DNA from 2 places in the Janthinobacterium algoris genome. Region 2 is predicted to be linked to the other one. Evidence: predicted binding sites of a transcription regulator. Region 2 holds the regulator's gene; the other holds the start of a gene.
The links. Region 2 encodes NrdR, which represses ribonucleotide reductase genes. Its sites were predicted from a motif close to CACNANATNTNGTG; they were not measured.

Region 1: ACQ4W7_RS20940 (ribonucleoside triphosphate reductase) is a predicted target of NrdR. The motif match lies at 1,539-1,552, and genes of this name have one in related genera.

The regions. Positions count from the first base shown of each region.
Region 1 is NZ_JBNYXZ010000015.1:49,772-64,179, forward strand. Features, by position in the region: gene ubiU (ubiquinone anaerobic biosynthesis protein UbiU) at 1-903, opposite strand, end outside; gene ACQ4W7_RS20935 (hypothetical protein) at 1,064-1,480, shown strand; gene ACQ4W7_RS20940 (ribonucleoside triphosphate reductase) at 1,599-3,347, shown strand; gene nrdD (anaerobic ribonucleoside-triphosphate reductase) at 3,344-3,544, shown strand; gene ACQ4W7_RS20950 (anaerobic ribonucleoside-triphosphate reductase activating protein) at 3,534-4,241, shown strand; gene ACQ4W7_RS20955 (Pls/PosA family non-ribosomal peptide synthetase) at 4,390-8,445, shown strand; gene ACQ4W7_RS20960 (4'-phosphopantetheinyl transferase family protein) at 8,455-8,982, shown strand; gene ACQ4W7_RS20965 (LysR family transcriptional regulator) at 9,187-10,095, shown strand; gene ACQ4W7_RS20970 (phosphoribosylanthranilate isomerase) at 10,092-10,769, opposite strand; gene ACQ4W7_RS20975 (hypothetical protein) at 10,897-11,124, shown strand; gene ACQ4W7_RS20980 (hypothetical protein) at 11,206-11,610, shown strand; gene ACQ4W7_RS20985 (RNA methyltransferase) at 11,607-12,638, opposite strand; gene ACQ4W7_RS20990 (zinc ribbon domain-containing protein YjdM) at 12,703-13,044, opposite strand; gene dmeF (CDF family Co(II)/Ni(II) efflux transporter DmeF) at 13,136-14,104, opposite strand; gene ACQ4W7_RS21000 (metal/formaldehyde-sensitive transcriptional repressor) at 14,123-14,398, opposite strand.
Region 2 is NZ_JBNYXZ010000029.1:39,875-54,282, forward strand. Features, by position in the region: gene ACQ4W7_RS27920 (PilW family protein) at 1-958, opposite strand, end outside; gene pilV (type IV pilus modification protein PilV) at 964-1,548, opposite strand; gene nrdR (transcriptional regulator NrdR) at 1,803-2,267, opposite strand; gene glyA (serine hydroxymethyltransferase) at 2,411-3,655, opposite strand; ZMP/ZTP riboswitch at 3,767-3,893, opposite strand; gene ybgC (tol-pal system-associated acyl-CoA thioesterase) at 4,209-4,610, shown strand; gene tolQ (protein TolQ) at 4,658-5,347, shown strand; gene ACQ4W7_RS27950 (ExbD/TolR family protein) at 5,363-5,803, shown strand; gene tolA (cell envelope integrity protein TolA) at 5,852-6,874, shown strand; gene tolB (Tol-Pal system beta propeller repeat protein TolB) at 6,874-8,148, shown strand; gene pal (peptidoglycan-associated lipoprotein Pal) at 8,192-8,713, shown strand; gene ybgF (tol-pal system protein YbgF) at 8,849-9,607, shown strand; tRNA gene ACQ4W7_RS27975 (tRNA-Lys) at 9,675-9,750, shown strand; tRNA gene ACQ4W7_RS27980 (tRNA-Lys) at 9,839-9,914, shown strand; gene ACQ4W7_RS27985 (sensor histidine kinase) at 10,109-11,239, shown strand; gene ACQ4W7_RS27990 (acyltransferase family protein) at 11,258-12,382, opposite strand; gene ACQ4W7_RS27995 (hypothetical protein) at 12,512-12,844, opposite strand; gene ACQ4W7_RS28000 (hypothetical protein) at 13,241-13,411, shown strand; gene ACQ4W7_RS28005 (ArsR/SmtB family transcription factor) at 13,569-13,883, opposite strand; gene ACQ4W7_RS28010 (NADH:flavin oxidoreductase/NADH oxidase) at 13,990-14,408, shown strand, end outside.

The DNA.
Region 1 (14,408 bases), on a different contig from region 2:
CACGCGCGTGACCTGCGCCACGTAGGCGGGACTGCGCTGGCGGCCTTCGATTTTCACGGCACGCACGCCCATGGCGATCAGTTGCGGCAGCAGCGCCAAGGTATTCAGGCTGGCCGGCTCCTCGATAGCGTAATACTCTTCGTCATTGACTTCGAAACGCCCCTTGCACAGGGTGGGATAGCTGGCGTTTTCACCGGGCGCGTAGCGGTCGATCAGCACGCCGTTCAGGCGCGACTCCAGACCGTTCGGCGTTTCCAGCCAGCGCACGGCCTTGGCCGGCGAGCACACGCCGTGCGTATTCGGCGCCTCGCCCGTCGCATACGACGACAGCGCGCACCGCCCTTCTACCATCACGCACAGGCTGCCGAAGCCGAACACTTCAATCTCCACCTCCGTCTTGCTGATCAGTTGCTCCACCTGCGCCATCGACAGCACGCGCGGCAGCACGGCGCGGGCGATGCCGAAGTGCTCGTGATAGAAGTTGATCGCTTCATAATTCGTGGCCGAGCCCTGCACGGACAGGTGCAGGCGCAGCTGCGGCTGGTGCTGCGCCGCGTAGGCCATCAGGCCCGGATCGGCAACGATCATGGCGTCGATGCCCGCCGCGGCGGCACGGTCGATGGCGCTGCGCCACACGGCCCAGTTGTGCGGCTGCGGATAGGTATTCAGCGCCAGCAGCACCTTGCGTCCGTATTGGTGGGCATAGCGCACGCCCTCGGCGATAGCCTTCTCGTCAAAATTGAGGCCGGCGAAATTGCGCGCATTGGTGGCGTCTCGAAAGCCCAGGTAAACGGTATCGGCGCCATTGTCGACGGCCGCTTTCAGGGCAGGCAGGCTGCCGGCGGGGCAGACCAGTTCCAGCGGTCCGGCCACGCGGGTGGCGGTAGTTGATTCAAGCATCATGATATTCACAGTCCTGTATCGGCTCAGGCTGCAGACTATAGCCCCGCCCATATGCCCAGTCGTTGACGCAGGTGAAGGAATGCATGCATGGCTGGCGCACCTTCAACTTGCTTGACCTGGCTGTAAAATGCCTGTCTTTCCTCCTGTTTAAATGCCCACCATGACCCGCAAACCGCTGCTGATTTTCCTTCTGACCCTGTTCCTCACCGCGCTGCAAGTGCAGTGGGCCGGCCCGACCGATGGCGATAACGCAGGGACCATCTCCATGCTGTCGCCGGAAGTGCTGGGCGCCTATCCGGGCGTACTGCTGCTGTTCCTGCTGGCCGTGTTCGCGCGCCGCCAATTGCCGCTGCTGCGTCAGGCCGCCATCTGCACGGGCCTGCTGGCCATCTACTGGCTGCTGGCGAACTACGCCACCTTCGATGCGCGCGTGGCCAGCTGGAGCACCTATTCGCCGCTGGAAATCTGGACCCACGTACTGCCCGCCTCCGTCGCCAGCATCGCCGCCTGTGGCGCCGCGTTCTTTTGCGCGAGCTGGCTGATCCTGCGCGAAACGCGCTGGAATAAAACCGGCTGAGGTGTATTTTTCACCTGGATCAAGGATACGCGAATCGCTTGCACGCCCCCTTTGACGGCACTACATTTAGTAGATAACCTTCATAAAAACACCGCATGTTGTGTTTATTGGAGGTTTCATGACGACGAATGCAGTTCCCCCCACACGCGGCCAGGTCGATGTTGCCGCGTCCATCAATGAATACCTGGAACGGCGCGACTGGCGCGTCAACGCCAACGCCAACCAGGGGTATTCCCTGGGTGGCCTGATCCTCAATGTGTCGGGCAAGGTCATCGCCAATTACTGGCTGGACCAGGTGTATCCGCCGGAAGTGGGCGCGGCACACCGCGAAGCGGCGCTGCACATCCACGACCTCGACATGCTGGCCGGCTATTGCGCCGGCTGGTCGCTGCGTACCCTGCTGCATGAAGGCTTGAATGGCGTGCCGGGCAAGATCGAATCGGGCCCGCCGAAACACATGTCGAGCGCCATCGGCCAGATCGTCAATTTCCTCGGCACCCTGCAAAACGAGTGGGCCGGCGCGCAGGCGTTCAGCTCCTTCGACACCTACATGGCACCCTACATCCGCAAGGACAGCCTGCGCTACGAAGACGTGCGCCAGTACATGCAGGAGCTGATCTTCAACCTCAACGTGCCATCGCGCTGGGGCACGCAGACGCCGTTCACCAACCTCACTTTTGACTGGGTCTGCCCGGACGACCTGCGCGAGCAGATTCCCGTCATCGCCGGCCAGGAGATGGACTTCAGCTATGGCGAGCTGCAGGCGGAGATGGACATGATCAACCGCGCATATATCGAGATCATGATGGCGGGCGACGCCAAGGGCCGCGTCTTCACCTTCCCCATCCCCACCTACAATATCACCGAGGATTTCGACTGGCATAGCGAAAATGCGGAACGCCTGTTCGAGATGACGGCCCGCTACGGCCTGCCCTACTTCCAGAATTTCATCAATTCGGAACTCAAGCCGAACATGATCCGCTCCATGTGCTGCCGCTTGCAACTGGACTTGCGCGAACTGCTGAAACGAGGCAATGGCCTGTTCGGTTCCGCCGAGCAGACGGGCTCCCTGGGCGTGGTCACCATCAACTGCGCGCGCCTGGGCCACCTGTGGCGCGGCGACGAAGCGGCACTGCTGGCCGACCTGGACCGCCTGCTGGAACTGGGGAAAGTCAGTCTGGAAATCAAGCGCCGCACCATCGAAGAACTGATGCAGCAAGGCTTGTTCCCTTACACGAAACGCTACCTGGGCACCCTGCGCAATCACTTTTCCACCCTGGGGGTGAACGGCATCAACGAAATGATCCGCAATTTCAGCGGCGACGCTTACGACATCACGTCCGCCGAAGGCCATGCGCTGGCGATACGCCTGCTCGACCACGTGCGCGCCCGCATGGTGGCATTCCAGGAAGAGACGGGCCACATGTACAACCTGGAAGCGACACCGGCCGAGGGCACCACGTACCGCTTCGCCCGCGAAGACCGCAAGCGCTATCCGGCCATCCTGCAAGCCGGCACGGTCGATAACCCGTATTACACGAACTCGTCGCAGCTGCCCGTGGGCCACACGGACGACCCGTTCGAGGCACTGGAATTGCAAGATGCGCTGCAGCGCAAGTACACGGGCGGCACGGTACTGCACCTGTACATGACGGAAGCACTGTCGGACGCCAACGCCTGCCGCGAACTGGTGAAACGCGCGTTGAGCCGCTTCTCGCTGCCCTACATCACCGTCACGCCCACGTTTTCCATCTGCCCGCGCCACGGCTACCTGGCCGGAAAACACGAATTCTGCCCCACCTGCGACGCGGAACTGATCGCCCGCAAGCAAGCCCACCCTGCTCCATCACTTGAGGAAACACCATGAACGCACGTCCCGACGTTACTCCCGCCATCACCCTGCTCGACACCGAACGCCAGCGCTGCGAAATCTGGACCCGCGTGATGGGCTATCACCGCCCTGTCGCCTCGTTCAACATCGGCAAGCAGGGCGAATTCCATGAACGCCAGTATTTTACGGAAGCGAGCGCCCGGCTTGGCCAGCCCGCCTGCCATGGCGGCTGATTTGAAAGTGGGCGGCCTGACGCCCTTTTCCGCCACCGACTATCCGGGCAAGCTGGCGGCCGTGGTGTTCGTGCAGGGCTGCCCCTGGCGTTGCGGCTATTGCCACAATCCGCACTTGCAGGCGCGCACGCCGGAAGGCGCCATGCCCTGGCAGGACGTCTTGACCTGGCTGCGCCGCCGCTTGGGCCTGGTCGACGCCGTCGTCTTCAGCGGCGGCGAAGCCTGCATGGACCCGGCACTGGCGCGCGCCATGCGCGATGTCAAGGCGCTGGGTTTCGGCATCGGCCTGCATACGGCTTGCATCTATCCTCAGCGCCTGCAGGAAGTGCTGCCCCTGGTCGATTGGGTCGGCTTCGACATCAAGGCGCCGTTTGCCGACTATCGTCTTGTGACCCGCGTGGCCGGCAGCGGCGAACCCGCGCGCGCCTGCCTGGACGCTATCCTCGCCAGCGGCGTCGCTTACGAATGCCGCACCACCACCCACCCGGACTTGCTGCCGGACGAACAGTTGCTGGCCCTGGCCACCACCCTGGCCGCGAAGGGCGTCGATAACTACGTGCTGCAGCAGTTCCGCGCCGAAGGCTGCGCGGATGCGGCGCTGGTCGGCCACCCCCTGCATGGTTATCCGGCGGCGAGCACTGTGGCGCAAATCGGCGCCATGTTTCCGCGTTTTACATTCCGTAATCATGGCAGTTGAACCTGCAGCCACATAATTGCTGAAAACCCCGCGAAATTCCCCGTTCTGCAACGCTGAAATATCTTGCGTGCTGTACTGTATCAACTGTGCTGTGCACCATGCGCAGCCCGTCAGATTCCTCACACCGCACTACAGATAAGCGTCATCCATGAACGATTTCACCGCAGTCAGCCCAGGCATCCCTTCCACCCACGCCGACATCCTGTACGGCCCGCCGCGACCGGATCTGCTACGCGAGGAAGTGCTGGCCGACCTGCTGGAGGCAACGGCCCGCCGCTGCCCGCAGCAGATCGCGCTGATCGATGGCGAGCGCCGCATCACGTATGCCGAACTCGATGCGCAGGCGGGCCTGGCCGCGTCGCGCCTGGTGGCGGCCGGCGTCAAGCCCGGCGACATCGTGGGCCTGTGGCTGCCGCGCGGCGCTCCTCTATTGCTGATGCAGGCGGCGATTGCCAAGGCGGGCGCCGCCTGGCTGCCCGTCGATGAAGACACGCCCGTGGAACGCCTGCAAGTATGCCTCGATGACGCCAATGGCGCTGGCGTCGTCAGCTGCGCGCAGTTCGCGCCGCGCCTGTTTGATGCCGGCGTCAAGCGCCCCGTTTGGACGGCGGAAGGCTTGCTGGCCCCCGCCGCGCAGGGCGAACACCTGCCCGCGCGCGGTGCCGTGCTGCCCGAACACCCGGCCTATGTGATCTACACATCGGGTTCCACGGGCAAACCCAAGGGCATCCTGATCAATCAGCGCAGCATTTGCCACTTCCTGCGCAGCGAAAACGCCGTGCTGGAAGTCACGCAAGACGACACCGTCTATCAGGGCTTTTCCGTCGCCTTCGACATGTCGTTCGAGGAAATCTGGATCGCCTACCTGGTGGGCGCCACCCTGTGGCTGGGACCCAAGGATATCTCGGGCGACCCGGAAGCGTTGCCGCGCGCGCTGGCAGCCAATCACGTCACCGTACTGCACGCAGTGCCGACATTGCTGGCCCTGTTCGCCGAGGAAGTGCCCAGCCTGCGCCTGATCAACCTGGGCGGCGAGATGTGCCCGGAATCCCTGGTCGAACGCTGGTCGCGCCCGGGCCGCGCCATGTTCAACACCTATGGCCCCACGGAAGCGACCGTGTCGTGCAGCCTGGCGCGCCTGCGGCCCGGTGAACCCGTCACCATCGGCACGCCGCTGCCCAACTATGGCTTGCTGGTGTTGCAGGTGGCCGAGCCAAGTGAAAACCGTCCCCTGGCCCTGTTGGCGCGCGGCGAAACGGGTGAGCTATGCATCATCGGCCCCGGCCTGGCCGAGGGTTACCTGGGCCGGCCCGACCTGACGGTGGAAAAATTCCTGCCCAACCCGTGGGCGACAAGCGAAGATGATGCGCGCCTGTACCGCACGGGCGACCTGGCGCGCATCGACGCCGACGGCCAGGTACTGTGCCTGGGCCGCGCCGACGACCAGGTGAAAATTCGCGGCTTCCGCGTGGAACTGGGCGAAATCGAAGCCGTGCTGGCGCAGCAGGCGGGCGTGGGCACGGTGGCCGTATTGTTGCGCAAGGATGACGGCATCGACCAGCTGGTGGCGTATATTGTCGGTAGCGACGAGGCGAGCGACGACGCCCTGGCCGCGAAAACCTTGCGCGCAGCCTTGAACCTGCACTTGCCGCCGTATATGGTGCCTGGCCGCTTCGAGCTGCTGCCGCTGATGCCGCGCCTGACCTCGGGAAAAATCGACAGGAAGGCCTTGAAAGCCATGCCATTGTCCGCGCCACCGGCCGGCGAGGTGGGCGAATCGGACGTGCCGGAAACGCCGGCCGAAGCGGCCCTGTTCGCGGCGCTGGCGACCCTGTTCCCCGGCCAGGCGATTTTGCGCCAGCTCGATTTTTTCAGCGACCTCGGTGGCCACTCCTTCCTGGCCGCGCGCCTGGCGTCCACCCTGCGCGCCGATCCGGCCTACGCCCATATGACGGTGCGCGACATTTATCACAATCGCCAGATCGGCAAGATCGCCGCCGTGCTGAACGAAGTGCCCGCGCTGGCCACGCCGGAGGCGGAGTGGACGCCGCCATCGGCCCTGAAGCGCTGGATCTGCGGCGCCGCCCAGGCGGCTGCCGTGCCGGGCCTCGTCACCCTGCGCATGGCGCAGTGGATGGCGCCCTTCTTCACCTATCATTTCTTCACGGGCGACACGGGCGACACCGTGCCGCGCGCCATCGCCGCCTCCATCGGCGTGTTCCTGCTGGCGACTTTGGCCGAATTTGCCATTGCGATTGCCGGCAAGTGGCTGATTGCCGGGCGTTTGAAGCCGGGCAGCTATCCGCTGTGGGGTGTCACCTATTACCGCTGGTGGCTGGCCGACCGCCTGGTCGAATCGGCGCCCGCCTACCTGCTCAGTGGCTCGTCCCTGAATAGCTGGTGGCTGCGCGCGCTGGGCGCGAAAGTGGGTAAGGAAGTGGTCATCGGCTCGATGACCCTGCGCGCGCCCGACCTGCTGTCCATCGGCGACAACGTCAGCGTGGGCAATGCCGTCAACTTTGAAAACGCCCGCGTGGAACGCGGCCGCTTGCTGCTGGGCCAGATCAGCATCGGCGACGATGCCTGCATCAGCTCTTACGCTATCCTGGAAGGCAATACCAAGGTGGACGCCTTCGGCCACCTGGAAGGCCAGTCGGCGCTGGCCGACGGCGTGGCCGTGCCGGCGGGCCGGGTCTGGACCGGCTCGCCCGCGCGCGACATCGGCCCCTACGATCCCGCCCGCCAGCCACCGCGCCCCGCCGTCTCGCGCTTGCGCCTGACGGGCGAAACCCTGTTCTTCTGCTTCGGCATGGTCTTGATCGCCGTGCTGTTCTTCATGCCCGTCTTCCCCAGCTTCGTGCTGATCGACTGGTTCGACGAGCGCGAAATGATGCCGTGGCTGCAGGGCCGCGACGTGACGACCCAACTGGCCCGCTACTTCCTGCTGGCCTTCCCCGCCAGCGCCGTGCTGATCGTGCTGACCGCCCTGCTGTCGGCCGCCATCCGCTGGGGCGCACTGCCCCGTTTGAAGCCGGGCAGCTCGCCCGTGCACAGCAATATCTATTGCGCCAAGTGGCTGGTCAGCCATATCCAGGAATCGAGCCTGAACGTCCTGCATGGCATTTACGCTACCGTGTACGCGCCCTACTGGTACCGCCTGCTGGGCGCCAAGGTGGGCAAGGGCGCCGAGATTTCCACGGCGCTGGGCGTAGTGCCCGACATGCTGACCCTGGGCGACGACACCTTCATCGCCGATGCAGTCATGCTGGGCGACGAGCAGATCGACGGCGGCTGGATGACCATGCGCCCTACCGTCATCTCGCACCGCAGCTTTGTCGGCAACGGCAGCTATATCCCGGATGGCACCGTGCTGCCCGAGCATGTGCTGATCGGCGTGCACACGCATGCGCCGCGCAATGAACAGATGCACAGCGGCGATACCTGGCTGGGCTCTCCGCCCATGCATCTGCCCGCGCGCGAGCAGGTCAGCGGCTTTGCCGAGCACCTGACCTTCAAGCCGTCCTTGCTGCGCCGCCTGGGCCGCAGCCTGATCGAAGCGTTCCGCATCGTCGCGCCGCACGCGGTGGTGATCGCCGTCGGCTACACCCTGGTGCTGGACGTGATGCCGATTGCGGGGGCGGGGCGCTGGGGCGAAGTGGTGAGCGACCTGGCCATCGCCGGCCTGGCTTACGGCATCGGCAATTTCCTCGTCGTCGTGCTGTTCAAGTGGCTGCTGCTGGGACGCTACCGCAAGCACGCGGCGCCCATGTGGACGCCGTTCGTGTGGATTTCGGAAGGCGTGACCAACCTGTACGAAGGCATCGCCGTGCCCAACTTCATGCGCTACCTGCGCGGCACGCCGTGGCTGCCGCTGGCCTTCCGCCTCTTCGGCTGCAAGATCGGCCGCGGCGTCTACATGGACACGACCGACATCACGGAATTCGACTGCGTGCACATCGGCGACTATAGCGAACTGAATGCCCTGACCTGCCCGCAGACGCATTTGTTCGAAGACCGCGTGATGAAGATCGACCACGTGGAGATCGGCCAGCGCGTCTACATGGGCCCGCGCAGCTCCGTGCTGTACAGCGCCAAGGTGGGCGACAATGCGCGCCTGGGACCGTTGACCCTGGTGATGAAGGGCGAACACATCCCCGCCGGCAGCAACTGGGCCGGCTGCCCGGCGGCGCCGCTGCGCAACTGATCGCATCTGATGACTCGTACGGTTTTCTGGTCGGGGGATGGCTTGCTGGTGATCGGTATTGTGCCGCCGCCGTCCCGCATGGAAGCGCGCGTGCGCCTGCGCCAGGCCGTGCGCGAGGCGGCGGCGCAATGGCTGAAGCTGGACATCAAGGCGATCTCGGTGGAATCAACGCCGGGCGCCCCTCCTCGTTTGCTGCTGGCAGGACGCGCGGCGGGCCTATCGTTCAGCCACGACGAGGGACTGTCGCTGGCCGCCATCGGCCTGCATGGCGCCGTCGGCATCGACGTGATGCGGGTGCAGGACATTCCCGACTGGTTCATTCTGGCGCGCGACTACTTGGGGCCGCAGGTGGTGCAGGAACTGGCCGCCTGCCCTGCCGCCCTGCGCCCGGCAGCGCTGGCACAGGCGTGGACGGCGCGCGAAGCGGCGCTCAAGTGCGCGGGCTTGCCGCTGGCGGAGTGGGACGGGGCAACGCCGGCTTGCCGCTTGCATGCCTTGACCTTGCCTGCGCCGCATGTGGCGACCCTGGCATATTAATCTTCCTTGCCTTTGCCGCTACGGCTACCGCCGATCTGGACGAAAATCAGTTTTACGATAATACTGACGAGTAATCCCAGCACCCCGATCAATTCCAGCATGGTCTTTCCTTTGCAGTGACAGCAGACCAGGCCACTGTAGCCTGAACACCGGGGCAAGGCTAATATCAAATCAGGCATTCACCGATCTCGAAAAGGCATACGATTGATTTCCATCAGACAGTTCCGCTACTTTGTCGAAGTCGTCGATGCAGGCAGCTACTCGCGCGCAGCGGAAAAATTGTACATCGCACAGTCAGCCCTGAGCCGTCAGATCAAGGAGCTGGAAACCGAAGTACAAGCCTTGCTGCTGACGCGCGACGCGCGCCATATCGAACTGACGCCGGCGGGACAGGTATTTTATGAGCGGGCCAGGCGCATCCTCGAAGACATCGACGAAACCGTGCGCCAGACGCGCCATGTAGGGCAAGGGGCGCAAGGCATCATCCGCTTGCTGCATTCGAGCTCCGTGACCCTCACGCCCGCCATCGGCGCCGTGTTGAACCGGCTGCTGGCGCAATTTCCCGGCGTTTCGCTGGACGTATCGAAAGGCTCGTCGGAAAACCAGGCGGCCGATATCGAGGAAGGCCGCGCCGACCTGGGCCTGGTGCGCCTGCCCACCTTGCGCAAGCACGCCAATATCATCGTGCGCGAACTGTTTGCGGAAAAACTGGTGGTAGCCGTGTCAGCGATGTCGCCGCTGGCCGCGCTGCAGCGCACGACGATTGCCGCCCTGCGCGACGAGGCCTTCGTCTCGATCCCGCACAAGGACCGGGGCGGCCTGAGTTATCTGGTGGCGGGCCTGTGCCTGGCGCAGGGCTTCTTTCCGAAGGCCGCGCGCGCCCTGTCGCGCAAGACCTCGCAGCTGAACCTGATCGAGGCCAACATGGGCATCGCCATCGTCCCCGACAGCATGCGCCTGGTGGCACCGCCCGGCGTGCGTTTTATCATGCTGCCGGACGAGGAGTCGCATTCCATCGTCGGCCTGATCTCGCCGCGCGCGGCCAGCGGCATGGTGGCGGCATTTACGGAAGCGTTCGTGCGCGAGATGAACGCGTTGGCAACGACGGATTAACCTTCCGCATACAGCGCCGCATCCACGTCGCGCACGGCCGCCATCAACAGGGCCAGCTTCATGACATCGAGCTTGCCATCGGTGCGCACGCGCGAGCACAGGTCGATGCCGTAGGGGCGCACCTGGCGCAGCGCATCGGCCACGTTGGTGTCGTCCAGGCCGCCGGCCAGGAAGACAGGACGCGAACTGGCGCGCACGAAGCGCGCGCTGACAGACCAATCGTGCGTGCGGCCCGTGCCGCCCAATTCCGGGACCAATGCGCCGGGACGTCCCGAATCGAGCAGGAAAGCATGCACATGGGGCGCATAGGCGGGAATCAGCGCCAAAGCCTCGGCCCCTGCCACGTGGATCACCTGTACGCGCCGCACATGCGGCAGCAAGCGCGCCAGCTGCGCCACCTCGCCGGGGTCGATATGCCCGACGATCTGCACGGTGGATGGTTGCGTGGCGCGCACGTGCTCGGCGATACGCTGCGCCGTCGTCTCGGCGGTCAGCAGGAACGTGGCCACGGGCGGCGGCGTCCAGGCGGCAATCTGCGCAATGCGCGCGTCGGGAATCGGGCCGGGCCCGGAAGGCATGGCGGCCACCAGGCCCAGCGCGTCGGCGCCGGCGGCAATCGCCAGTTGCGCTTCATCGATGGAAGCGATGCAGCAGATCTTGATGCGGGTTCTCATGGCCTTGCGTACTCAATCGGGATGATCAACATTACAACACAGGGCGCTACGCGCGCCAAGACACGCGGTCAAGGCCATGCACGATTGTGTGCCAGAATAGTGACATTGCCCACATCCAGAGGAATCCATGGCCGACTACAAAAACCCCAGCTACGTGGCCCGCTCGATGCACCCGCGTTTTGATGAACTGACCTCGCCCGGCGAAGCCGTGCCGTATTCGGGCATCTACCGCTGCGACGGCTGCGCGCACGAGATCGTGTCGACGGAAGGCCACGTCATGCCGCCGCAAAACCACCATCAGCACAGCAGCGAGCAAGGTGCTATCCGCTGGCGCCTGATCGTCAGCCCGCGCTGATTGACACGCGCCAGGTGGCGGACGATACTTGATTACTTGATTGATCCGGGATCGCCATTGGAACGTCACTGGAACACCAGCATGCGCATCGTCGATTTTGAAGTCCGCAAGGAGTGTCCGCCGCAGCTGTGCGACTGCGAGCGCGAGCGCTTGCTGCGCGATCCGCAAGCGGACGTTTCCATCCTGCGTCTGAACCTGACGGAAGAAAAGCGCCTGCTGGCGCACATCGAGGACATCGCCACGCATGCGCAGCTGCAAAAGCTGCAGCTGCTGCTGAAGAAAAACCTGGGCGTGGAATTGCAGATCGCGCCGGGCAGCGGCGAAGTGCGCACCGTGCGCGGCTTCCATATCCGCCTGCAAGAGCAGCCTGGCCTGTGCCGCAAGACGCGTGCCGCCATTCCGGCCGCCGTGCGGCGCTGCCTGGCCGCGCATCCCGAGATCGCGTTTGCGATACTGAATGAAAACGATTTGCTCGGTGGTGTTTAAGCGGCGCTGGCGCGGATGGGAATGACTTTCCCCTTTGCTGCGCGCGCGCGCAACTGCCCGCAGCCCCCCTCCACATCCTGCCCGGCCGAATCGCGCAATTTGGTCAGCACGCCGCGCGCGTGCAGGGCGGCGGCAATGGCGCGCGCCTTTTCCCAACTGGGGCGCTTGAACGGCAAGTCGTCGATGGTGTTATACGGGATCATGTTGAGCACGGCGTATTTACCCTGCAAGAGCGCCACGATGCCATCCATCTCGTCGTCGCCATCATTGACACCATCCATCAAGGTCCATTGATACTGTACCGGGTAGCCAGTCAGGCGCGCATACGCTTCGCCGAACTCCACCAGTTCGCGCGGCGACAGCTTTGGTGCGCGCGGCAGCAGTTGTTCGCGCAGCTCCGGCTTGGTGGTGTGCAGGGACAGCGCCAGCGCCGGTTTGACGCGCCCTTGCGGCAGGCGCTCGAACGCGCGCGGGTCGCCCACCGTGGAAAACACCAGGTTCTTGTGGCCGATATTGCCCTCGGTGCCCAGCAGTTCGATCGCTTCCATCACATTGTTCAGATTATGCGCCGGTTCGCCCATGCCCATGAAGACGACTTTTTTCACGGGACGCAGGGTGCGCGCCAGCACCACCTGCGCCACGATCTCGCCGCTGGTGACTTGCCGGATCAAGCCGTCGCGGCCCGTCATGCAGAACTGGCAGCCCACAGCGCACCCCACCTGGCTCGATACGCACAGGCCGTCGCGCGGCAGCAGCACGCTTTCCACCGTCTGGCCGTCATGCAGTCCCACCAGCAGGCGCGCGGAACCGTCCGCGCCAGGATGGCTACTGAGCAATTTCAGCATGCCCTGCAATTCGGCGTCCAGCGCAGGCAGGGCATCACGCACGGGCAGCGGCAGGAAATCCTCGGCGCGGCGCCGGCCCTGGTCGTGCGGCTGTGCCTGTATCCAGTCGCGCAGCACGCGTTGTTCGTGCAAAGGCTTGGCGCCCAAGGCGCGCAGGCGCTGGCGGAGATGGTCGATTTGCATGGATTCTGAATAAAAAAACGGCGCGCAGAAATGAAGCCAGCGCGCCGTGTTACGGGTAAAAGCGTTACACTTTCTTGACGAACTCCGTCTTCAAGCTCATGGAACCGAAGCCATCGATCTTGCAGTCGATATCGTGGTCGCTGTCGACCAGGCGGATATTCTTGACCTTGGTGCCCATCTTGACGACACCGCCACCGCCCTTCAATTTCAAGTCCTTGATGACGCTGACCGTGTCGCCATCCTGCAGGATGTTGCCGGCCGAGTCGCGGTATACCTTGGCGCCATCTTCCGCTGCTTCTGCAGCCGTGGCCGACCATTCATGCGCGCATTCAGGGCAGATCAACTGGCTGCCGTCTTCATACGTGAATTCGGATTTGCATTGCGGGCATGGTGGTAATGTGCTCATTTTCTTCTCTGTCTGGTGAACAGCGCGTGCTGTAAAAGCCGACAGTATACTGCCTACGCCTTGCATCAGCGGGCTTTTTTCGCCATTCTTGTCAAGGACGGTGAACAATTTCGATGGTGCTATGGACAATTTCCTCGTGAATGCCGATGCGCGCGCGCAGCTCGGCGGCTGTCAGCGAGGGGTCGCGGCTGACCACGGACAGGGCGCACGAATACAGCTGTTTGCCCACGCGCCACACATGCAGGTCGACGAGGCGCGGCGTGTCGCCAGCGCTTTCCACTTCCACTGCCTCGCGTATTTCCGCCACCACAGGGTGGTCCATCTCGCGGTCCAGCAAGACCTTGCCCGTCTCGTGCATCAGCTTTTTCGCCCACAGCGCCACCAGCACGGCGCCCGCGATACCCATCACCGGATCGAGCCAGCGCCAGCCGTACAGCCAGGCGCCGGCTAGCGCAACGATGGCCAGCACGGACGTTGCGGCGTCGGCCAGCACGTGGATGTACGCGGCCTTCAGGTTCAGGTCTTCGCCATGGCCATGGTGATCATGGTGATTGTGATGCGCGTGTCCATGCTGATGGTCGTGGTCGTGGTCGTGGTGCCCGCCGAGGATCAGCGCACATACCAGGTTCACCAACAGGCCGAAGGCCGCCACCGCCATGGCTTGCGGATAATGTATCGCTTGCGGCGAGAACAGCCGTTCGACGGAAGCGGCCACCATCAGCACGGCCACGCCCAGCAGCAGGATGGCGCTGGTGTAGCCGGCCAGCACCTCGATCTTCCACGTGCCGAAGGCAAAGCGGGGATCGCGCGCATAGCGGCGCGCCGCCGCGTACGCAAACGCGGCCAGGCCGATGGCCAGCGCGTGCGAACTCATATGCCAGCCATCGGCCAGCAGGGCCATGGAGTTGTACCACCAGCCGGCGACGATTTCCAGCAGCATGGTCGCCAGGGTGATCCACATGACGATGCGCGCGCGGCGTTCCGCCTTGTCGCTGGCCCCGCCAAAAACGTGTTCGTGCTGCCAGGCGGACAGGTCTTCTTCGATATGTTGCAGTTTCATGCTGGTCTCTCCGACGGATTATTTGAGGTAGGTGCGCAGGATGGCGGCGATGTCGTCGGCGCCCCTGGCCCGTTCATCGCCGGAGATAGTCGGGCTGGCCACGTGCTCGCGCAAGTGCTCCTCGATGACTTCGGCCATCAAGCCGTTGACGGCGCCGCGCACGGCGGCGATCAGTTGCAGCACCTCGCCGCACTCGCGGCCCTCTTCCAGGCCCCGCTCCAGGCCTTCTACCTGCCCGCGGATGCGCTTCACGCGATTGAGCAGCTTGGTCTTGTTGTGCGCCGTGTGTCCCATGATTTTATCT
Region 2 (14,408 bases):
CGTTGCGCAGCATAATGCTCGCCTGCACCAGTTGCCGCAGCCTGGCGCGCGTTGCCGCGGGCAAGGACGCGCGCGCGACGCGTACGCCCGTGTCGCCGGCGCCGTGCGCCTCGGCATACGCCTTGCCGAACAGGTCGAATTGCGCCGGCCCCAGTTCCGCCATCTTGTCCAGCTGGCCCGCCTCGCCATGCAACAGCAGCGCCACGCGCACGCTGACCACGCGCTTCCAGTGCGTGCGCCGGTGAAAATCGCGCTGGCGCGCTGCCGCATCCGCCCCCGCCAGCACCAGCGCCGCATCGTAGGCGTCGAGCGCGCTGGCATTGACATACTGGTTCGCCAAGCCATCGTGCAGCGTATCCGTGTCAAGCCCATACAGCACCTGAAAGCCGTCAACGCCACGGATGACGGCGTCCGCGCCCCAGCCGTTCGCGCCACGGTATTTGCAGCGCAGCTCGCCTTCGCCATCGGCACCTTGCGCCACATAGAAAATGCTCCAGCCCCGCTGCGCCTCCGTTTGCGCGGCGCCCACGCCAAAGCCGGCGCAATTAAGCACGGAACCGTCGCCGCCCGCCTCCTTGCCGGCGCCGTAATAGCGCAGGGCCAGCACGTCGCTGCCATGCAAGGCGTAGGGCAGCGCGCCGCTGATGCCTTCACTGTTCTTGCCAAGGCTGTGCGCGTCGAGTCCGGCGATATTGGCACTGTCGTGCGCGGCATGGGCGACGGGCGCGGCGCTGCTGTCCCAATTCACATACGCCGTCTGGCGCACGGCGCGGGCGATGCTGTCGAGCGCATAGCGGCCGTTGTCGTCCAGGCGCGCACTGGCGGACTGGTCGCCATAACTGCCGCTGGCCGCCAGCAGCATGGTACTGGCCGCCAGCATCAGCAGCGCGCCCAGAGTCAGGGCCACCAGCAACTCGATCAGGCTCATGCCCCGATACCGGCGCCATGCGTTAGGCATGCCATTCATGCGCCGCCTCCGCCCAGCTGGAATGCCAGCCTGGGCAGCGACTCGCCTGCCGCATTCACGGCGGGCGAGCCATCGGGCAAGCGGGCGCGCCAGCCCAGCTTGATGACGATGGGCGCACCTTTGCCACCGCTACACGCCCAAGGCAAGCCCTGGGCGGCGGCATCCCAGGCAGGCGCGTCGCGGCAGATACGCAGGCGCGCGCCAGGCAAGACCGATTGCAGTTGCTGTTTCCATTCGGCGATATCGAATTGCGCCAGCTCGGCCGCGCTGCAGGCGGCAGCGCCGAAACAGTCGGGAGCGCCGCCGCCAGCGTCGGCGCCGTCCGCCGCCGCGTAGGCCACGTTCAGGTAGGAATTGCCTACATCGGGACCATGCATGAGCACGCTGTTCGCGCGTATGCGTTCGGCCATGCCGGCGGCCAGTTGCACGCCCGCCGACAGCAGCGCCGATTCATGGCGCGCGCGCAGGGCGCTCAGTTGCAGGATACTGGCACCCAGCAGACCCAGCGCCAACAGCAGCAGCGACACCAGCACCTCGACAAGGCTGCTGCCATCCATGGGACCACGCGCGCCGCTATGCATGAGCTTCTCCTGCTGAGAGAATGAAAACCGGACTGGAGCCGCGCGGACGCCCGGCCCAGCTACACGATAGGCGCGCGCAGAAACGCAGGCATGAGGCAGCGCAAACGTCGCCGAGAAAAGAAGGAAGAGAGGGAGAAAGTGAAGGAGAAAAAAACGCCTGGATTGATCAGGCGGCTTGCCAGCCGAGCGCTGGCGTGGTGAAAACGGGGCGCACAACCGGCCCCATCTTCGACAAAGTGAACGTCAGGTGAGCGTCAGGGTTTGCTGCGCGCCTGCCCCACTTCGGCAATCGCATCCTGGAACTCGGCCAGGTCTTCGAAATTCTTGTAGACGGAGGCGAAGCGGATGTAGGCGATCTTGTCCAGACGCTTGAGTTCCTGCATGACGAGTTCGCCGATATAGCCGGAATCGACTTCGCGCAAGCCGCTGGTCAGCAATTTTTCCTGGATGGATGCGATGGCCGTATCCACGGAGGCGGCCGCGACGGGACGCTTGCGCAAGGCCAGCATCAAACTGCCGCGCAACTTATCCGCAGCGAACTCCGTCCGGCTGCCATTCTTTTTGACGACGGCTGGCATGATAAGTTCAATGCGTTCGTAGGTGGTAAAACGCTTGTCGCATTTGCCGCAGCGGCGGCGGCGCCGAATGGCATCCCCGTCCTCCGATACGCGCGTATCGAGAACCTGGGTATCGCCGTGCTGGCAAAATGGACATTTCATGAGCTGGCTACAACTTTATAGTAATAATGAGGGAAATCGCCGCCCTTGTACAAAGGGCGCCCGAATCACTCCGGGCGCCCTTGGGCACGACTGGAATGTGTCAGACAGAATCTTACTCTGTATGACACATTCTGGACAAATAATTATGCGTACACCGGGTGCGCGTCAGCCAGCACTTTCACGGCCGCTTTCACGCGTTCGATGGTGGCGGCGTCATGCGGATTGTCCAGCACGTCGGCGATCAGGTTGCCCACTTCTTCCGCTTGCGCTTCCTTGAAACCGCGCGTCGTCATCGCCGGGCTGCCCAGGCGGATGCCCGAGGTGACGAAGGGTTTTTGCGGGTCGTTCGGGATGCCGTTCTTGTTGCAGGTGATGTGCGCGGAACCAAGGATGGCTTCGGCTTCCTTGCCCGTCAGGTTCTTGGCGCGCAAGTCGACCAGCATGACGTGCGATTCAGTGCCGCCGGACACGATGCGCAGGCCACGCTTGATCAGGGTTTTCGCCAGCACGTCAGCGTTCTTGATCACTTGCTTCTGGTATTCGACGAATTCAGGGCTCAGCGCTTCCTTGAAGGCGACAGCCTTGCCGGCAATCACGTGCATCAGCGGGCCGCCCTGGATGCCAGGGAAGATGGCCGAATTGATGGCTTTTTCGTGTTCAGCCTTCATCAGGATGATGCCGCCGCGCGGGCCGCGCAACGATTTATGTGTGGTCGAGGTGACGAAGTCGGCGAACGGCACCGGGTTCGGGTACAGGCCGGCGGCGATCAGGCCCGCGTAGTGGGCCATGTCGACCATGAAGTAGGCGCCCACTTCCTTGGCGATCTTGCCGAAACGCTCGAAGTCGATCTTTTTCGAAAATGCCGACGCGCCGGCGATGATCAGTTTCGGCTTGCGTTCGCGGGCCAGGCGTTCCATCGCCTCGTAGTCGATGTCTTCTTCCGCCGTCAAGCCATACGACACCACGTCGAACCACTTGCCGGACATGTTCAGCGGCATGCCGTGGGTCAGGTGGCCGCCTTCGGCCAGCGACATACCCATGATCAGGTCGCCTGGTTTCAGCATGGCAAAGAACACGCCCTGGTTTGCCTGCGAGCCGGAGTTCGGCTGCACATTCGCGCATTCGGCGCCAAACAGTTTTTTCACGCGGTCGATGGCCAGTTGCTCGGCGATGTCGACGAATTCGCAGCCACCGTAGTAGCGCTTGCCTGGATAGCCTTCGGCATACTTGTTGGTCAGCTGCGAACCTTGCGCTTCCATGACGGCCGGCGAGGTGTAATTCTCCGACGCGATCAGTTCGATGTGGTCGTGCTGGCGCGTGTTCTCTTTTTGAATGACGGCGAACAATTCAGGATCGACGTTGGCGAGGGTATGATCTTTTGCAAACATGTAAAAACTCCAAGTATGAGGGTGCTTGTACTGGCAGGTTGGATCGAATGAGGGGAGCCGACGTTAAGTGAATAACAACATTGGATAGGCAGCCTCTTCGTGCTTTTCCATAGTGGCTACCCAGGCGAACGGCTGATGAAAAATCTCACGTTTCCCGGTGGGTGCCCACCTTTCGCCGGTTTGCCGACCGCCACAATGTGGGGATCGCTCCGACTTTTCGCCAGTTACGTGAGACGTAATGGAATGCAAATTGTAAGTTAAGTGCCCAAATTGAGCAAGGAATGCAAGCGTACGGCTATAATCGCCGCGCGCCAAAGCAGCCCAGGCACGGCCACAAGCCGCCCCGGGGCAAGACTGCGGCTCTTAAGCTGAACTTAAACCTGGCCACGGCATGTAAGCGTATGTTACGAAGCTTGCCATTGTGTACCCTGGATTTACTATACTGCGGTGCATTTTATATGCAGCTTTTGCATGGCTATCCAGCAAGCGCCCACAGTCACAAGAAGAAAAATCGCGTAAAATGTTGCTCAATCCCACTACTGGCGCAATAAACATGCCTTCAGTCTTTACCTGGAACGTCCGTGTCTACTATGAAGACACCGACGCCGGCGGCATCGTCTATTACGCAAATTACCTGAAATTCTTCGAACGCGCGCGGACCGAATGGCTGCGCGCCATCGACGTGGGCCAGCAGGCATTGCTGGAACAGCACGACGCGATGTTCGTTGTCAAAAGCGTCAACGCCGACTATCATGCGCCAGCCAGGCTCGATGACACGGTAAGATTAACATTAAGCATAGAAAAAATGGGGCGCGCCTCCATTGTTTTCCTGCAACAAGCCTGGTGCGGCGAGCGCCTGCTGAACACGGCCCGCGTCAAAATCGGCTGCGTCGACTCGGCATTGCGCCCGTGCGCCGTGCCTGATGCAGTGGCGGCCCGCATGCGCGCCGCCTGAGCCCTACCCGCCACCCCCGGACAATTCACCCAACAGACTGCCAGCCAATGAACGTTACACAAGATCTTTCTTTCCTCGCGCTCATCTCCAATGCCCATTTGATCGTGCAACTGATCATGGCCCTGCTGCTGCTGATTTCCCTGACCAGCTGGACTTACATTTTCCGCAAGATGTTTGCCGTACGCCAGGCGCGCAAGCAAACCATCGAATTCGAACGCAGCTTCTGGGCCGGCGGCAACCTGCATGCGCTGCATCAAAGTGCCAACGGCAACCGCGACCAGAGCGGCGCGCTGGCGCGTATTTTTGACGCCGGCATGGGCGAATTCATCAAGGGCAAGGCTTCCTACGGTTCGCGCGAAGCGCTGGACGTCGGCGCCGTGCTCGACGGTGCCCGCCGCGCCATGCGCGCCGCTTTCCAGCGTGAAATGGACGTGCTCGAATCGCACCTGGCCTTCCTCGCTTCCGTCGGCTCCGTCTCGCCGTACATCGGCCTGCTCGGTACCGTCTGGGGCATCATGAACGCCTTCCGCGGCCTGGCCAACGTGCAGCAAGCTACCCTGGCCGCCGTCGCGCCAGGCATTGCCGAAGCGCTGATCGCCACCGCCATCGGCCTGTTCGCGGCGATACCCGCCGTCGTCGCCTACAACCGTTTTTCGCATGACATCGACCGCCTGGCGATCCGCTTCGAGAGCTTCGTCGAGGAATTCTCCAACATCTTGCAGCGCCAGTCGCGCTAAGAGGGAGCAGCGTCCATGGGTTCTTCATTCAATAGCGGCGGCATGCGCGGCGGCCGTGGCCGCAAGTTCAAATCCGAGATCAACGTCGTGCCGTATATCGACGTGATGCTGGTGCTGCTGATCATTTTCATGGTGATGCCATCGTCGAACAATCCCAGCGTGGTGAACTTGCCCAACGCGGAAAGATCGGCCAAACCGCCCGATGACTATATTCAGATCGTGCTGAAACCGAATGGTTCGCTGTCGATCGGCGTGATCGGCAAGGAACAGCTGTCGCCGGAAACGGAACCGAACCGCGACGCGCTGCTGCGCAAGCTGCGCGGCTTGCACGAGAGCAATCCCGACTATCCCGTGATGATTGCGGGCGACAAGGAAAGCAAGTACGACGATGTGATCCAGCTCATTTCGGAAGCGAAAAAGATGGGCATTACCCGCGTCGGCCTGGCCACCAAGTAAGCGCAGCACCCTGTTTCCAGACTTGACCGTTTTTAGATAGACTAGACTTTGCAGACCAAACAAATCGACCATGTACTCGGCAAGCCCTACAGCGTGCCGCGCGAACGCAGCCGCTGGCCCTCGCTGGGCCTGGCGTTGGCGATGCACCTTGGCCTGCTGTTTTTCCTGTGGGTGGGCGTACACTGGCAAAATACGGAACCTGTCGCCGTCGAAGCGGAAGTATGGGACCTGAAAGTGCAGACGGCCGCGCCACCGCCCGACGTGGCGACGGAACCGGAGCCGACACCGGCGCCAGCGCCGAAACCACAAGTGGAACAGCCGGCCCCGCCGCCACCGCCGCCGGTGGCCGCGCCCGAGCCGAAGGTCGACTTGCGCGAGGCGGAGATCGCCCTGGAACGCAAGAAGGCCAAGCTGAAGGAAGAGAAGGAAAAAGCGGCAGTCGAAGAGCGCCGCAAGCAGGAACAGAAGGAACGCGAGGAAGAAAAGCGCGAACTGGAAAAACAGAAGCAGAAAGAAAAAGACAAGGCTGACAAGCTGGAGAAAGAAAAGGCAGAAAAGGCCGACAAGCTGGAAAAAGCTAAGGAAGCCAAAGAGAAAGCGGCGGAAGAAAAAGCCGAAAAAGAACTGTCCGATAAAAAAGCGGCGGCGGAAAAAGCTGCCAAGGCAAAAAAAGCGGCGGAAGAGAAAAAAACCGCCGACAAGGCGCGCGCTGAGGAAATGAGCCGCATCACGGGTGCGGCGGGCGCCGGCACAACGGGCACGGCCGCGAAAACGACCGCGCCACGCAAGGACAGCGGCTATGTCGCTGCCCTGACGAGCAAGATCAAGAGCAATATCGCGTACAGCGGTAGCACGGACATGCCGGGCAACCCGCGCGCCGTGTTCAAGATCGAGCAACTGCCAACTGGGGAAATTATTTCGGTCCGAAAGATTAAAAGTAGCGGCCTGCCGGCGTATGACAGCTCGGTGGAAAACGCCATTAACAAATCGTCGCCACTGCCGAAGAAAAAAGACGGCACCGTGGAACGCGAGATTGAACTCATATTCGAGATGAAGGATTTGCCTAAATGATGACCATGAAAAAAATGAGCTATGTCGTGCTCTGTGCCAGCCTGATGCTGGGAGCGTCAAGCGCCCAGGCGCAGCTGCGCGTGGAGATTACAGGGATCGGCAGCAACCAGATCCCGGTGGCTGTCGCCAGCTTTGTCAATGAATCGGCAGCGCCGCAATCGTTATCTGGCATCATCAAGGCCGACCTGGCGCGCAGCGGCGTGTTCAAGCTGATCGACGCCGATGCGCCCGTATCGGAAACGGCGCCCGTCAGCTACGAGCAATGGAAGTCGCGCGGCGCCGACGCGCTGGCTGCCGGCAGCGTGCAAAGCATGGCCGATGGCCGCCTGGACGTGCGCTACAAGCTGTTCGACACCATCAAGGGCGCGCAAATTTCCAGCATGAACAATGCGGCCGCGCCGCAGTTCAACCGCTTGCTGGCGCACAAGATCGCCGACGACATTTATGAAAAGCTGACGGGCGTCAAGGGTGCCTTCGCCACGCGCATCGCCTACGTCACGCAATCGGGCCGCGAATACCGCCTGGAAGTGGCCGACGCCGATGGCGAAGGCATCCAGGTCGCCCTGCGCTCGAACGAGCCGATCATTTCACCTGCCTGGTCGCCGGACGGCACCAAGGTAGCGTATGTCTCGTTTGAAAAGAAAAAGCCCATCGTCTACGTGCAAAACCTGGTGACGCGCCAGCGCACCATCGTATCGAATGAAAAAGGCAGCAATTCGGCGCCGAGCTGGAGCCCGGACGGTTCGCGCCTGGCCGTGGCCCTGTCGCGCGATGGCCATACCCAGGTCTACACCGTCAATGCCGACGGCAGCGGCTTGCGCCGCGTCAGCAACAGCAGCGGCATCGATACGGAACCCCAATTCTCGGCCGATGGACTCAGCATTTACTTCACCAGCGATCGTAGCGGCGGACCACAAATCTACCGCATGTCGACCAGCGGTGGCGAAGCCAAGCGCGTGACGTTTGGCGGCTCCTACAACATCAGCCCGCGGATTTCCTCCGACGGGAAGACTCTCGCTTATATTTCCCGTCGCGACGGCAATTTCCAGCTCTACGCGCTCGACCTGGCTAGTGGCCAGGAACTGCGCCTGTCGGACACCGCCAACGACGAATCACCGAGCTTTTCGCCCAACGGGAAATATATCATGTACGCGACCGAATCCGGACGACGCAAGTCGCTGGCAGTGGTATCGGTGGATGGCCGCGTCAAACAGCGTTTGACTACGCAAGCTGGCAATATCAAGGAGCCCACCTGGGGTCCTTTTATGAAGTAAATGCTGTACAGTTTCACCTTTAACCATGACCCGGAGAATAAAAATGAGTAATTTTAAAAGCTTGGCTTTCATCGCCGCTACCGCAGCCCTGCTGTCCGCCTGCAGCACCCCAGTCAAAGTAGCAGAAACCCCAGTGGTTGAGCGCGCTCCTGAAAAAGTCGTTGCACCAGTTGACACCCGTCAAGTTCAGCCAGTGACGACCGCATCGGTCGATCCACTGGACGATCCAAAAGGCGTGCTGGCTAACCGCAGCATCTACTTCGACTTCGACAAATACGTCGTGCGCGAAGCGGACACCCCAGTCGTGCAAAACCACGCTGGCTACCTGGTGAAAACGCCTAGCCGCAAGATCCTGATCCAAGGTAACACCGATGAACGCGGTGGCGCTGAGTACAATCTGGCCCTGGGCCAGAAACGTGCTGAAGCCGTGCGCAAGTCGATGGCCGCCCTGGGCGTGCCAGAAGGCCAAATGGAAGCCGTGTCGCTGGGCAAAGAAAAGCCTAAAGCACAAGGCAGCAACGAAGCAGCATGGGCTGAAAACCGCCGCGCTGACATCGTTTATTGATGTTGACGGGTGAGCGCAGCAGCATTGACGCTTACCTAACTGGCCAGTCATAGGCATAATAATGGGGCGCAGCGCGGTGATTCACCGCCCGGCGCCCCGTTTGCATGTTTTGCGTAACCTTTGAAAGCCCGACCCATGATGACATTCTCGAAAGCCGGCGTCGCCGCCGCCTTGATGGCCGCGTTTGCCTACCTGCCCCTGCACGCCAACGCCGCCCTGTTCGACGACGATGAAGCACGCAAAGCCATCCTGGAGCTGCGCGCCAAGGTCGACGCCATGGCGCGCGACCTGAACAGCCGCATCGATGCCAAGGCGGACAAGACCAGCACCTTGAGCCTGATCAACCAGCATGACCAGACCATGCAAGAGATCGCCCGCCTGCGCGGCCAGATCGAAGTACTGGGCAACGACTTGGCGAATACGCAAAAGCGCCAAAAGGATTTCTACACCGATATCGACGCGCGCCTGCGCAAGCTCGAACCGCGGCAGGTCACCATCGATGGCCAGGAAGCGGCCGTGGGCGTGTCCGAGCAAAGCGCGTACGAGTCTGCATTCGGCCTGTTCAAGTCGGGCGACTACAAGGGCGCCGTCACTGCCCTGGACGCCTTCGTGAAACGCTATCCGGAATCGGCCTACGCGGCCAACGCGCAATACTGGCTGGGCAATGCCTATTATGCCCAGCGCGACTGCAAGAGCGCCATCACGGCCCAGCAGGCAGTGCTGAAACACTATCCGGACAGCCCGAAGGCGCCCGACGCCATGCTCAACATCGCCAGCTGCTACACGGAGCTGAAAGACAAGCCGAACGCTACCAAGACCCTGAACGCGCTGATCTCGCGCTACCCGGACTCCAGCGCGGCCCAGGCCGCCAAGGAACGAGGCGGCAAAAAGTAAAAGCGGGGAGAAAGTTGCCCGTTAGGTTTGACAGAATCCCGGGCACCCCCTATAATCTTCCTTCTTCGGGTCGTTAGCTCAGCTGGTAGAGCAGCGGACTTTTAATCCGTTGGTCGCAGGTTCGAATCCCGCACGGCCTACCACGAATACGCAGTACTGATCTGCTTGCGAGTTGTTCTAGCAAGCATTTTTTTACGGCACAGTGTTACCGAAGTTGTTGTACAAGTTTTTGGGTCGTTAGCTCAGCTGGTAGAGCAGCGGACTTTTAATCCGTTGGTCGCAGGTTCGAATCCCGCACGGCCTACCAAATACTATGAAGAAGCCAACCGTTCGCGGTTGGCTTTTTTGTTTTCAGTGTGAAACAAAATCGCTGCGCTTTTCAGCGCCCCCCCATCAGCCTGCGAAAGTTAATTTTTGCCGGGCTGCGCCTTCTGGTAACATCATGAAACGACGACAACAAGGCAGCGCCATGCCGCGCGCCATTCTACGGAAACAGCAGCAATGACACTAGCGACCGATCAGAATTCCGACGGCAGGGGCTTGTCATCAATGTCGCGCCGGCTCATTGCGCTGCGCGACGACGTCATTGCACGCTGGAGCCAGCAAACGCGGGCCAATGTGGACTTGGCGCGGCGCCTGCCCTACCCCATACTAATCAATACCCTGCCCATCTTTTACGACAACCTGGCCCAGGCCATGACGCCCGACTATCCCCGCGCGATGGCTGATAGCCACGCCAATATTGCGGGCGTGCATGGCGACGAGCGTGCCCGCATGACAAGCTACGGGCCAGAGCAGGTCATCCACGAATACCAGTTGTTTCGCGACGCCTTCATTCATGTGATGACTGAAAAGGGCATCGAACTGGACGCTGCGCAGTGGAGCGTGTTTCAAACTTCCATCGACCGCGCCGTGCGCGAGGCGGTCAAGAATTTCACGGAAGTGCACCAGTCGCTGCGCCACCGGATCGCCGCCGCCCTGTCACACGACATGCGCGGGCCGCTGTCGGTAATCATGAACGGCGCCAGCGTGTTAAGCCTGCGCGCAGATACAAGCGAACAGAGCCGCCTGACGACAGCCCGTATCCTGGAAAATGGCAAGCGCCTGAATGACATGGTCGAAGAATTGCTCGAAGCACTCAGCATCGACCAGCAGCAGGACTTGCCGCTGGCAATAGAACGGACCGATCTGACTGCGATCTCCAAGGCCGTGTGCCGCGAAATCAACGACAGCGGCGCTGCCATATGCGAACTGACGGGGGAAAGCGTGGTGGGCTACTGGTGCCCCAATTCCATGCGACGCGCCATAGAAAATCTGACAGGCAATGCGATCAAGTATGGCGACGGTGGACCGATACGCATCCACCTGGTGCAGGCCCACGAGCGGATCATGCTGTCAGTGCATAATTCAGGGGCGCCGATAGCTTCGGCTAACCGCGAGCGCATTTTCGAGTATCTGCGACGCGAGGACAGCGACAAGGCCAGCGGCTGGGGCATCGGCCTGCCCTTCGTGCGCAGTGTCGCGCATAGCCATGGCGGCAGCGTCGTCGTCGACAGCGCGCCGGAAACCGGCACGACATTCACGATCGACGTGCCGCTCGACAGCAGGCCATTTGCCGGCATGTCCATTTAGCGCCGGCGCCATTCCCGCCTACGCCGTTACCGTCCGCATGCCAGCCTTCCCCACCAGCGATTGCACCACCCGCCCCAGCGGCACCTCCACCCAGCGGTGAAACGCCGCCCCGGCCACCAGGCTGGCCCCCCAGGCGGTCAGCATGCCCAGCGCCTGCCACGTCGGCTCCAGCGGAACATACGTGATAAATAATGCATTCACCAGCAGGCTGACGGGAAAGTGGACGAGGAAAACGGCATACGAGATGCGCCCCAGGGCGTTGATGACGTTCCAGGCCCGCCCCTGGGCAGGCGTGCGGGCGCGGCCGAACAGGAATAGCGCGCAGGCGACGATCAGGGCCAGCGCGATGCGGCTGCGGTAGTCGATGGCCAGGGCCAGCAGGACGGGCACGGCGGCCATGGCCATGAGCGCGGTCATGGCACCGGGCTTGCGCCTGGGGTCGCTGGCCCACCAGGCCATGAGTCCCAGGCCATAGCTGCCAAAGAAATACGGCGCCCAATTATCCCAGCCCGCGTCGAGGTTGAAATACAGCAGGGAAAAGGTGATACCCACGGTGACGGCCAGCGGCATCAGCCAGCCCATGCGCCGCTGGCCCGCCAGGCGACCGCCCAGCCACAGCATTGATACCGTCAGCAGATACAGCTGGAAATCGATGGCCACGTACCAGGCGCCGGCCGACAGCGACTCATAGCCCAGCACGCCGTGCAGCAGCAAGGCGTGGGCGCTCAGCTGGCCCAGGGTGACGGCGGCCGACATGGAATCGTGCAGCATCCAGATGCCAGCCACGGGAGTAATCACTGCGGCGAGCAAGGTGGCGGCCAGGAAGGGCGGCGCCAGCTTGACATAGCGGCGCCAGACGGCTTGCAGCGGGGTGGCGATGCCGGGGCAGCCGGCCGGAGAAAGGGATTTGGCGACCAGAAAGCCGCCAATGACGAGGAACACTTGCACGGCGATGCGCGCGCTGCCGCCCAGCCAGTCCATCAACTCGGGCCACAGGGGCTGCACATAGTCGGACATGGGTCCGTAAAACGCCAGGTGGTGCAACACGATCAACTGCGCCGCGCCTGCCTTTAACACATTGATCCAGCCAAACTGCGGACGATTTTCCAGGTCCGCCTGTGATACCACTGCTGCTGCCGTCATTCCCAATCCTTGCCGTGCCAGGTAGTGTCGCCAGCCCATCGCGCAACAGGCGCGCGGCTGAGGATTTACCGAAAGGCCGACATCATAGCCGAGCCTGGCACTTTGGTGACGCGCGGCAGATGATCGATATCAGTCCTTGCGCGACAAATCGGCACGCAACATCGTCTGGATCACGCTGCCGCCCCGCTCGTTCGCGCGCACCGCGACCGCCATGGACGGCATGACGAACAGCACGCCATCCTGCTCGCCCCAGGTATCGAGCAACTGTTCCAGCTCGCGTCCCTGCGATTCCGGCCGCTTGATCTGCTGTGCCAGTTGCGCCGCGCACTTGCCGTCATAGCCGACGCGGTGCGGACACTCATCGATACGCACGAACGGCGTCTTGCTCTCGCGCAAGCGCGCGGACAATTGCGCGGCCACCGCTGCCGGCGCACCATCGAGATAAAGGAGGTAAGACGGCACGCGGCAGCAGCTCCCGGACAACAACAGCAAGTCGACCCTGGCGCCGAAAGCGGTCGCGGGGGCTGCCGCACATAGGCAAACGGCGGCGCATCGCCATGCTTTGAAAACGTCTTGCGCAGCTCGGCGGCGTTCGCGGTGCGCCAACCGGACTGGCAGGCGGCATTGGTGGCGGCAAAACAGGTCCGGTAGCCGGTTTGATCGCTGATAAACAATTGTTCGACCGCATTGCGTGCACCGGCGGCTCCAGGCGCGATACCGTCCGGGCGCACCTCCCAACTGCGCGCACCGTTTTTGTGCCATGCCAGCACGCTGTTATCGTCAGACAATCTGACAGAATATACGGGCTGGGCGAATTCGCTCCAGCGTTCAATGCCATCGGTGGCATTGACGACGATTTTGTCCTTATGTATCAGCCGCATGGAGTGGTTCTCGCCGGACATCAAGGAGCCGCCGCCCTGGCGGTACTCCACCGACAAGGCGGCAAACCTGCCGTATGTGTCGGCCTTGGTCACCTTTTCGCCACGCCGCAGCACAGCGGCGTATTCGCCCGTGGCCGGCTCCGTGTAAGGCCAGCAACCGGCCAGCGGCAAGAAAGAAACAAAGAAAGAGGCGGCGCACCACCAGCGATACCGTGCAAGAATTTTCATGCGTCATCAACCCTTCAGCTTAGGACTGCACAGGCGTGCTGCAAATTCGGCAATCTTGCAGGTAGTCTACGGCAGATTCAGGGCTGATCCGCTTGCGGCTGCTGCAAGATGGCTGCCAGCAAGCCTGGAAAGCGGCTGTCGATGTCGGCGCGGCGCAAGCGGTTCATGTGCGTGGTGCCCGTGTTTTCCGTCCACACCAGCCCCGCTTCGCGCAAGACCTTGAAATGGTGGGAGACCGTCGACTTTGGCCGCCCGCCGTCCAGGTCGCCGCAGGCGGCCGCGTCAACTCTGGCCAGGTGGCGCACGATGTCGAGGCGGATAGTGTCGCTCAAGGCGTAGAGCAGGCGTTCGAGGACGAATTCGCTGGCGGAGGGGTGTTTGTGTGGACGCATGAGCAGAATCATACAGCATGCGCTATACTAATTTCATTATTCGAATATTTACGAACTACCGAACCAATATTTCTCTACCTGTCCACCAACAAACACAAAGGCCACCATGTCCGCCCTCTTCCAACCATTCAATCTTAAAGACATCACCCTGCGCAACCGCATCGCCGTGCCACCGATGTGCCAGTACATGGCCGTCGATGGCCAGGCCAACGACTGGCACCTGTCGCATTACGCGGGCATGGCCCGTGGCGGCGCGGGGCTGGTGATCGTCGAAGCGACAGCCGTGGCGCCCGAAGGCCGCATCACGCCCGGCTGCACGGGCATCTGGAATGATGATCTGGCGCAAGCCTTCGTGCCGGTGGTAAAAGCCATCAAGGCAGCCGGCTCCGTGCCCGGCATCCAGATCGCCCACGCAGGCCGCAAGGCCAGCGCCAACCGCCCATGGGAAGGCGACGACCATATCGCTGAAGGCGACGCGCGCGGCTGGCAAACCATCGCCCCGTCCGCCATCGCCTTTGGCGGCGG